3 regions of the Brachybacterium sp. genome follow, and region 3 is predicted to be linked to each of the others. Evidence: riboswitches for the same ligand, from Rfam matches in the RefSeq annotation. Region 3 holds a riboswitch; each other region holds the start of a gene.
What was found. Region 3 has a riboswitch for thiamine pyrophosphate ahead of ACTH43_RS06580 (ECF transporter S component). Riboswitches for the same ligand answer to the same signal wherever they lie in the genome.
Positions count from the first base shown of each region.

Region 1 (3,262 bases), on a different contig from region 3:
AGGATCGTTGCCACTCCGCCCTCGCGCGCAGCCCGCTCGACGCCGTCGCGCACAGCGCGCACGCCCTCGGCATCGAGCATCGCGGTGGGCTCGTCCAGCAGCAGCAGGCGCGGCCGGGCGACGAGCGCCGCGGCGAGGCCCGCACGCTGCAGCTGTCCGCCCGAGAGCGTCGCGGCCGGGCGGTCGGCGAGCGTCTCGATGCCCGCGTCTGCGAGAGCTTCGCGCACGCGCTTCCCGATCTGCGCGGGCGGCACGCTGCGGCTCTCGAGCGGGAGGGCGACGTCATCGGCGACCCGCGGGAGGCACACCCCGTCGGTCGGATCCTGACCGAGGAATCCGACGGTCCCCGCGGTGGCCAGGACCCCCTCGGCGATCGGGTCGATGCCGCCCACCCGCAGGGTGCCGGTGACCCGGCCGCGCTGGTGGGAGGGGAGCGCGCCGGCGAGCGCGCGCAGCAGCGTCGATTTGCCACAGCCGCTGGGGCCCAGCAGGAGCACCTGCTCCCCGGCCCGGATGCTCCCGGTCCAGGGGCCGACGCCGTCCCCCGAGGGCAGGACCACCTCGAGCTCCCGTGCCTCGACCACCGTCCCCGACTGCCCGGGGGCCGCCGCCTCCCTCTCGCCCGGCGCGGTGACCTCGGCGGCCGCTGCGGCCTCAGCGGACACGTCGTGCCGGGATGCCGTCGTCGCCCTGCGCGGCGGCACCGATCGCGAAGTTCGCGAGCACGCCGGTGCGCTCCAGGGCGCGGACGATCACCCTGGCGAGCAGACCGCCGAGCACGATCCCGGAGAGCACCTGCATCCCGAGCCGCAGCGCGAGCAGGTCCTGGCCGTACCAGCCCATCCGGTAGGCGGTCCAGAAGAACACCAGGCCCGCACCGAAGGCGCCCGAGGCGGCGAACACTCCCCAACCGAACCGGCGGTAGCGGGTCAGGGCGAAGGGCAGCTCGCTGCCGATGCCCTGCAGCGCGGCGGCGAGCACCAGCATCGGGCCGACGGGGCTGCCGAGGAAGACGACCTCGATGATCGCGGCGAGCATCTCGGCGAGGATGCCCACGCCAGGGCGGCGCAGGATCGCCAGCGCCACCGGTCCCACCAATAGCCAGGAGCCGAACAGGACGTGCTGGGCGAGGTCCCCGGCGGGGCCCATCGCGATCGCGAGCCCGTTCCAGGCCTGGACGAACACCCAGTACAGGAAGCCGAACACGACACCGAGCACCACCACCAGCACGATCTCGCGCAGGGAGAGCCTCGGACGCCGGGCGGCACGAGCGGCCAGATCAGAGGCCTGCGAGGGAGTCTGGCCGGGAGCCCGGGAGGGGGTCTCTGCCGGAGTCTGTGCGCGGGTCATCGCGTCTCCTCGCCGAGCTCGCGCACCTCGTGGGAGGGGCTGTTCAGGGAGAGGGTGAGATGGCTGGTGACGTGCTGCACGCTGCGACCCACCTGCAACCAGCCGGCGACGGCAGTCGCGATCACCTCGCCGATGTCGCCCTCGAGGCGGGTGACGAAATGCTCGGAGCCGCGGAAGGTGCCCAGCTCCCGGGCGCGGTCGATCGCGGCGTAGATGTCGCGCATGTGGTCCGGCGCGGTGCCGTCGGCGGCGACCTGGTCCGCCAGCGGGTACAGCGCCCACTCCGCGGAAGCGAAACGGCCGGTGCGACGGGGCTCGGTGATCCCGACGTCGCGCGGGCCGGCGCCACCGGGAAGCTCGCAGGTCACCTCTCCCGGGCAGCCGCGCGAGAGGGTCACGGAGAGGGTGGCGTGGTGCTCGGTGCGGGCGAGGTCGTCTGCGAGGTCGATGAGATACCGCTGCAGGTGGGCTTCGTGGCCGCCGAGATAGGTGGAGACGTCCCCCGTCTCGCGCACCAGGCCGGTGAGGTCGAGCCGGGACAGGATGCCGACGAGCACTCGGGCGTAGTCATCGGTCATGACGGCTGCGGTGACCCTGGCGCCGACGCCGAAGCCGAGCGGGGTCTCGGTGGGATCCGGGGCGGTGCCCGGGAGGGTGGCGGGGGTGCCGACGGGAGTGATGCTCACGATCCGTGCCTTTCACGAGGGCACGGGCGCGCAGCGACGATCGCCTGGCGGAGCTTCCTGCGCCGGCATGATCCGGATCAGGTTCTACGGTCGGAGTTCGAGAACTCCCTCTCAGCCCGGCCTACCGGACTCCCGTGCACGGAAGCACCGTACCCCGATCCGGCGTCCCTGGAGCGCGGCGGTCCACGAACCAGTGGCTGGACCGGGCGGCGGCGGAGACCAGGATCCGGTCGAAAGGTCCGTCCGCCGGCGCCCCCAGCACCCCGGGGAGGGCTTCGCGGATCTCCGCGCGGCCGTCCTCGCGGCCGACGGTCCCGGCGAGCGCGGCACGGGCAGGTGCCAGCAGGCTCACCTGCCGCTCCACACCCACCACGCTCCCGGAGGGTCCGACGAGGTGGGCGAGCAGCGCCGTGGTCCAGCCGGAACCGGCACCGACGTCGAGCACGTGCTGCCCCTCACGCACATCGAGCAGGCGGAGCATGTCCAGCACCGTGCTGGGTTGGGAGTTGGTCTGGCCCACTCCGATCGGCAGCGGGGAATCCACGCCGGCACGGTCCCGCAGCTCCGGGGGCAGGAAGTGCTCCCGGGGCACCGCATGCATCGCGCGGGAGGCACCGTCGCCGGTCCCTGCTCGGTCCGCGGGGTCCCGCCGGTCCTCGGACCGGTTCCTGTTCCTTTCGGCGCTCATGGCGCGTTCAGCTCCCGGGGAGCTCGATGACCCCGTCGACCGGCCAGTCACGCACCTCCGTGCCCTCGGGAGCGAGGGCAGTGGCCTGGCGCAGATAGATCGGTCGGCCCACGTCGCTCGCAATCGCCTCATGCACGGGCAGGGCCAGCGTCGGGCCGACGGCGCGGAGGAAGTCGACGGTCTCGGACACTTTCGACCAGGGGGCGACGACGGCGAAGGCGAGCACGTCGATGCCGTGGAACTCCGGCAGCGGCTCGAGGGAATCTCCGGTCACGCCGAGCCGGGGGCCGTCCCCCGCGGAGATCACGAGACCCGAATTGCCGACCCGCGGAATGTCCGGGTGGATGATCGCGTGCCGGCCGCCGACAGCCTCGATCCGCAACGAGCCGTGGCCCGGGACCGCGGCAAGCACGTGCGCGTCCCCGGCGGCGAGCGGACGCAGCTGCTCGGGGCGCACCGCAGCGGCGCCGTCGACCGCCTCCCGCAGCTGCTGCGCGGTCTCGGGCTCCGCGATCACCTCGGCGGTGGTCGCCAGGCG
Region 1 covers NZ_JBQDLF010000025.1:9,756-13,017, reverse strand. Annotated here, with positions in the region: gene ACTH43_RS10955 (ATP-binding cassette domain-containing protein) at 1-665, opposite strand, end outside; gene ACTH43_RS10950 (ECF transporter S component) at 655-1,350, opposite strand; gene ACTH43_RS10945 (YkoF family thiamine/hydroxymethylpyrimidine-binding protein) at 1,347-2,036, opposite strand; TPP riboswitch at 2,074-2,182, opposite strand; gene ACTH43_RS10940 (protein-L-isoaspartate O-methyltransferase family protein) at 2,158-2,724, opposite strand; gene ACTH43_RS10935 (MBL fold metallo-hydrolase) at 2,732-3,262, opposite strand, start outside.
Region 1: another riboswitch for thiamine pyrophosphate. It lies ahead of ACTH43_RS10945 (YkoF family thiamine/hydroxymethylpyrimidine-binding protein); the one in region 3 lies ahead of ACTH43_RS06580 (ECF transporter S component).

Region 2 (3,262 bases), on a different contig from region 3:
AGGCGCCCGACGGGATCACGCTGGGGGAGATGCAGCGCACCGCGAGCAATGTGCTGCGCTACCTGCTGCGCAGCGGCGTCACGGAGCGCCGCCGGCGGTGAATCCCGTGGCGCCAGCCCGTTTCGGGACGGATCGCTGTGCGGCTGTCAGGCGTCCCCGGGCAGGGGGAGGCTAGCAGCGCCAGGCCGACTAACGTGCCCCGGCCTGCACGGCAGGTGCCGCCGCGCGCTCGATGTCGTGCAGCACCGTGACCACGGCATTGGCATCGTCTTCGCTCGGCGACGAGTGAGCGCACCAAGATGCCGAGCCCGCGCTCACCTTCTCCCGCGCCTCCGGGGTGCCATCGCCCTGTTCGATGAGGATGCGTTCGAGCTCATCGAGGTCGGTCTCGGTCAGGGGCAGGTTGCGGCGCAGACGCCGGATGGCGGCAGGGTCGTCGTGCTCGCGGATGTAGGCGGTCACTTTGTCTCGGAACCGGGCCTGGTTCACGCCGACGGCGACCAGCGGCAGATCGACAGAGCGGGTTTGTCCGAGGTCGTCCTCGAAGTCGGTGAAAACGGCCCGGCGCTGGCGGGTGCCGAGGAGCTGCACGAGCGATCGGAGGGCACGCCGTGCCCGTTCGAGCACCGGCAGGATCACGCCCTCCCACCAGGCCTCCCCCGGCCACGTCCTCCAGTAGGCCTCGCCGGGGTCGTAGAAGGCGAGGCCGCCGAGGGCGCCGACGGCCGAGATTTCGAGCCTTTCGTCGTCCGCCCCCCGAGGGCTTTCCGGAGATGAGTCCTGATTGCTGAGGTGGTGGGGCGGCGCCGGACGGGCCCTGAGCTGAGCACGTCCCCGCGCGAACGGCTCCGAGCTCGGCCGCCCGGCGGGCAGTCATGAGACGAGGGCCTGCGGCGGTCGATGTGCTGGTACGGTCCATGATCGACACGGGGTGCCCCGACGGGGCTGAGATCACACCCGGTGAACCTGATCGAGTTCGTACTCGCGGAGGGATGTCGTCGATGAGCTGTGTGCTGCTGTGCTGCACGCCGTCGTCCCATGCACTGGTCCTCGCGGCGCAGGCCCCGCCTGCCGCGGCGGCGGAGGCGGCCTCGCTCCGTGCCCGAGCTCCTCGGACCCGACGATCAGGTCCTCGTGTCCGTTCCCGCGCGGTGCCGAGCCCCGGCACGGCACCGCTCCTCGTGCGTTGCGCTCCCACCCGCTGTGCGGCGGATGCGCTCGCCTGCCTGAAAGGACCGGCTGACCATGACCTCACCGACCCTCGACCCCACCTCCCGCACCGTCCCCGCGATCGCTGAGCAGGTCGTTCTCGTCACCGGGGGCGCGCGCGGCCTCGGTCGCGCGCTCACCGAAGCCTTCCTGCGCGAAGGCGCTCGGGTCGTCATCAACCATCTCACCAGCGAGGACGCCGCGCATGACCTCGCCAGCCGCCACCCGGGCCGTGCCGTCGCCGTCCGCGCCGACGTCCGGCAGCGAAGCCAGGTCGAGACCCTGTTCGAGCGGGCCGAGGCTGAGTTCGGCCTCCCCGTCGGCACCGTCGTGAACAATGCCCTGCCCGGCTTCTCGTTCAACGGCGACGCCCGCGCCAAGGCGCACGAGATCACCTACGATGCCTTCTCCGCGCAGTTCTCCGGCGCCGTGCAGGGTGCGCTGAACACGATCCAGGCCGCGTTGCCCGGTTTCGCCCGGGTGGGCTCGGGGCGCGTGGTCACCATCGGCACGAACCTGTTCCAGGACCCGGTCGTCCCCTATCACGACTACACCGCGGCGAAGGCGGCGCTGCTGGCACTGACCCGCACCTTTGCCGCCGACCTCGGCCCGCGCGGCATCACCGTGAACATGGTGAGCGGTGGCTTGCTGCGCACCACCGACGCGAGCTCCGCGACCCCCGAGGCGGTCTTCGACGCGATCGCCGCGAGCACTCCGCTGCAGTCGGTCACCACTCCCGCCGAGCTCGCCGATGCAGTGCTCTTCTTCGCCTCTCCGTGGTCCCGGTCCGTGACCGGGCAGAATCTCGTCGTCGACGGCGGGCTGGTGAAGAACTGATGGCCGCCGCGCCCCGCCGCCAGGTGCGGCTGAACCTGTTCGCGCACGCGTGCGGCCACCACGCCGCGGCCTGGCGGGCGCCGGGCTCCTCGGTGTCGCGTCTGGGCGACATCACGTACTGGGAGGAGCTCGCACGGATCGCAGAGCGCGGTCGACTCGACGCGCTCTTCCTCGCCGACGGCCAGTCGATCGCGCCCGCCGGGGCCGAGCGCGGGCCGACATGGTTCCTGGAACCGATCACCGTGCTCACGGCGATGGCCCGCGCCACCGAGCGGATCGGGCTGGTCACGACGGTCTCGAGCACCTTCTGGGACCCGTTCCACGCCGCTCGCCTGCTGGCGAGCCTCGACCACATCTCCCACGGTCGGGTCGGGATCAACGTGGTCACCTCGATGACCGACGACGAGGCTCGCAACCACGGCATGCCCGCGCTGCCCGATCATGCGAAGCGCTACGCCACCGCGGGGGAGTTCATCGAGGTGCTCCAGGGGCTGTGGGACTCATGGCCCTCCCAGAGCATCCTGGCCGATCCGGAGGGGGTGTACGTCGAAGCGTCCCTGCTGCGACCGCCACAGCATCACGGGGAGTCCTTCCAGGTCGCCGGGCCGCTGAACGTGCCGACGCCGCCGCAGGGCCGCCCGGTGCTGTTCCAGGCCGGGGCCTCCGAGCCGGGCCGCGAGCTCGCCGCCCGCCACGCCGAAGGGATCTACGCGGTGGCCTGGGACCTCGAGTCCGCGCTCGCCTACCGCTCGGACATCCGCGCCCGGGCCGCCGCGCTGGGCCGCGCCCCGGAGACGATCGCGGTGATGCCGGGCCTGGTCGTCCACGTGGCCTCGACCGAGGAGGAAGCCCGGCGGATGCGCGCGGACCTCGACTCCCGCCTGCCGGTCGCGGACTCCCTGCGCCAGCTCTCCTTCTTCATCGGCCAGGACGCCTCGGACTGGGAGCTCGACGCCACCGTGCCACCGCTCCCGCCGCTCGAGGAGTTCACCGGCCCGAAGGGGCGCTACGCCACGGTGCTGCGCATCGTCGACTCCGTGCGGCCGACCGTGCGCGAACTGCTGGGGCTGCTCGCCGCCGGCGGCGGCCACGCGACCGTCATCGGCACGCCGGAGTCGGTGGCCGACGAGATCGAGCGCTGGGTCGACGCGGGCGCGGCCGACGGCTTCAACCTCATGCCGCCCACCCTCCCAGGCGGGATCACGGACTTCGTCGA
Region 2 covers NZ_JBQDLF010000019.1:53,748-57,009, reverse strand. Annotated here, with positions in the region: gene ACTH43_RS09465 (glycoside hydrolase family 3 protein) at 1-101, shown strand, start outside; gene ACTH43_RS09460 (type I restriction-modification enzyme R subunit C-terminal domain-containing protein) at 190-639, opposite strand; TPP riboswitch at 918-1,010, shown strand; gene ACTH43_RS09455 (3-oxoacyl-ACP reductase) at 1,246-2,046, shown strand; gene ACTH43_RS09450 (LLM class flavin-dependent oxidoreductase) at 2,046-3,262, shown strand, end outside.
Region 2: another riboswitch for thiamine pyrophosphate. It lies ahead of ACTH43_RS09455 (3-oxoacyl-ACP reductase); the one in region 3 lies ahead of ACTH43_RS06580 (ECF transporter S component).

Region 3 (3,262 bases):
GCCGGCGACGAAGGAGTGCTCGGGGTTCTGGGGCACGAAGGCGACGTGCTCGGGCGCGGGCCGCTCCACGCTCCCAGCGGACGGGGCGGTCAGACCGAGCAGCATGCGCAGCAGCGTGGTCTTGCCGCTGCCGCTGGGGCCGGTGATCACGCACAGCTCTCCGCTGCGCAGCTCGAGGGTCAGATCGTCGAGCACGGCCAGGCCGCCCCGCTGGGCATCGATGCCCCGCAGGGCCGCGATCACGGCGCCCTCGTGCTGCGCGCGGGGAGCCGAGCGGGTGGGTGCGGCGGGGGAGGCGGTCATGCCGGCTGCGATCTCGTGGGGCGGGCCGTCGGCCACGATCTGTGCCTGCTCACCGAGCACGATCAGGCGCTCCACGTGGTCCAGCCACGGTGCGAGCCGGTGCTCGGCGACCACCAGGGTGCGGCCCGCCGCGGTGGCCAGGATCGACTCGCGCACCGCAGCGGCGGTGGCTTCATCGAGCATCGACGTCGGCTCATCCAGCAGCAGCGCCGAGGGATCCAACGCGAGCGATCCCGCCAGGGCCAGGCGCTGCTGCTGCCCGCCGGAGGCATCCAGCGGCGCACGGTCGGAGGGGAGATCCACCAGCGCCGCATCGAGCGCCGCGGTGGTGCGGGCCTGGATCTCCGCACGTGGCAGGGCGGCATTCTCCGGGCCGAAGGCCGCCTCCCGGCCGACGGTCGCCGCGACCAGGGCGTCCAGAGGGTTCTGCAGCAGCAGGCCCCGCTCGCCGGGGCGGGCGGGGCCGGGCGCGCTGCCGGTCAGCTCTCCGGTCTCCTCGTCCAGGAGACCGGCCAGGGCCCGCAGCACGGTGGATTTCCCGCTGCCGCTGGCCCCGGCCAGCAGCACGCGCTGCCCGGCGGGGATCTCCAGGTCGAGGTCGAGGACGGTGGGCTCGGCCCGCGTGTACGGCTGCCAGGTGAGCCCTCGCAGGGACAGGTCCGTCACGCCCGGGCGTCGTCCGGTGCCATGCGCTCAGCCTGTGATCCAGCAGATCCTCCGGAGGGCGATGCGGCTCGTACCCGCTGGGCGCGCTCCCTGCCCGCCGGCATCGAGTCCAGAGCCCCGGTGGCGGCCAGGGCACGGCTGGCGGCCCATCCCAGCACGCCGCACAGCAGCGCCCCGGAGAGCAGGAAGAAGCCGAGCATCACGAGGGAGTAGGTCCAGCTCATCTCCTGGTAGTAGGCGAACTTCTCCCAGCCCCACTCCAGCAGGGCCGAGAGCATCCCGCCCAGCATCGCGACCGGCAGCGTGAAGCGCTGGTAGCGGAAGGCGAGGAACGCGAGCTCCACCCCGCCGCCCTGCATCAGGCCGGAGATCGCCGTGCCCCAGCCCCACTGGCTGCCCAGCAGCATTGACAGCACGGCGGCGATCATCTCGGCCAGCAGCGCAGCGCCGGGCTTGCGCACGATCAGGGCGGCCAGGACGGCAGGCAGGAACCAGATCCCGGCCAGGAGTCCCTCGGCGGGTTTGAAGGCTGCGGTGAGCGGCCCGATCAGGGTGTACAGCTGGCCGTACCCCAGGAATGCGACACCGAAGGCGGCGCCGATCAGAACCGTGACCAGCAGATCTACGGTGCGGAAACGAATCATCACTTCTCCTTCCTCAACGGAAGGGGCGTCCAGCACCGATGGTGCCGCACGGATATCCCGACTCCCTACGCCGGTGTGAGCCGGATCAGGTTCGAGGGTCTGCGCCTGGTGCGCACTCTCAGCACCGCTCGGTGCTCCCCTGTCAGTGGATGACAAGGAGCCACTCTACCCCAACGGGCGCCCTGACCGGGGCCGCGGGGGCATCACCGAGCAGCAGCCCCGGCGCCGTGGCGGCACCCGCTCAGAGGCGGGCGCGGATCGCCTGGTCGACGGCCTCGGCCGTCGCCTGAGGATCGACCGGCGAGATGATGAAGTGGGTGGAGCCGCGGCCGATGATCTCGACCATCAGGCCGGGCCGGGTGGCCATCACCCGGTAGGCGGCGCGCGGCTCGTCCACGGTGAAGACCTTCCGCTTCCCGACAGGGGTGAGCTCCTGGGCGTGGGGTGTGAGCACGGTGCCGCGCCGCCACCCGTAACCGCCGAGGGTCACCCCGGCGCGTGACGAGGGCAGCTCTCGCAGCTGCACGGTGCGGAACTCCGACAGCGGCCACGGCCTGCGCGGCAGGAAGCCGCCCAGGCTCACGGTGAGGCCGTGCTCATCCACGATGAAGCGCGTCCACTGCCCCATCCAGGTCCACACCGCCAGGGCGAGGAACAGCGCCGCCACCAGGAGAACTCCCGGCAGGCTGGAGCGCTGGGACATCAGCAGCACAAGGATCACGCCGAACAGCAGGGTGATCCCGATCCTGGTCCAGCCGATCCAGGAGGGCCGGGTGCGCCCCACATAGAACGGAGGTTCGGGCCTCACCAGATCGTCACCCGCTCCTCCGGCGCGCGGTACATGGCGTCACCCTCAGTCACCGCGAAGGCGGCGTGGAACTCCTCGAGATGGCCCACCACCGTGTTGCAGCGGAACTCCATCGGCGCATGGGGGTCCACAGCCAGCCGACGGATCGCCTCCTGGTCACGGTTCTTCCCGCGCCACACGGTGGCCCAGGACCAGAACACGCGCTGCAGCCCGGTGAATCCGTCGAGCTCGACGTCGATGTCAGCGGCGTCGTGACTTGCCAGGTAGGCCTTCACAGCGATCGAGAGACCGCCCAGGTCGCCGATGTTCTCGCCTATCGTCAGCGCGCCGTTGACGCGATGGGACTCGTCGAGATCACGGGGGGAGAGCTCGGAGTACTGGGCGATGAGCTGTGCGGCACGGGTGTCGAAGGCCTCGCGGTCCTCGGGAGTCCACCAGGAGATCAGGTTGCCGTCGCCGTCGTACTTGGAGCCCTGGTCATCGAAGCCGTGGCCCACCTCATGCCCGATCACCGCGCCGATCCCGCCGAAGTTCACCGCGTCGTCCGCCTCCGCATCGAAGAACGGCGGCTGCAGGATCGCGGCAGGGAAGACGATCTCGTTCCGGCCGGGGTTGTAGTAGGCGTTGACCGTCTGCGGAGTCATGTGCCATTCGGTCTCGTCGATCGGGCCGCCCACCTTCGCGTACTCGATGGCCGCCTCGAAGCGGCGGGAGGCGCGGGCGGTGGCCACCAGGTCGCCGGGGACGATCTCGAAACCGTCGTAGTCGCGCCACACCTCGGGATAGCCGATCTTCGGCGTGAACTTCTCGAGCTTGGCGAGCGCCTTCTCGCGGGTCGCCG
Region 3 covers NZ_JBQDLF010000011.1:8,237-11,498, reverse strand. Annotated here, with positions in the region: gene ACTH43_RS06585 (ATP-binding cassette domain-containing protein) at 1-969, opposite strand, end outside; gene ACTH43_RS06580 (ECF transporter S component) at 966-1,613, opposite strand; TPP riboswitch at 1,659-1,764, opposite strand; gene ACTH43_RS06575 (hypothetical protein) at 1,855-2,421, opposite strand; gene ACTH43_RS06570 (M13 family metallopeptidase) at 2,418-3,262, opposite strand, start outside.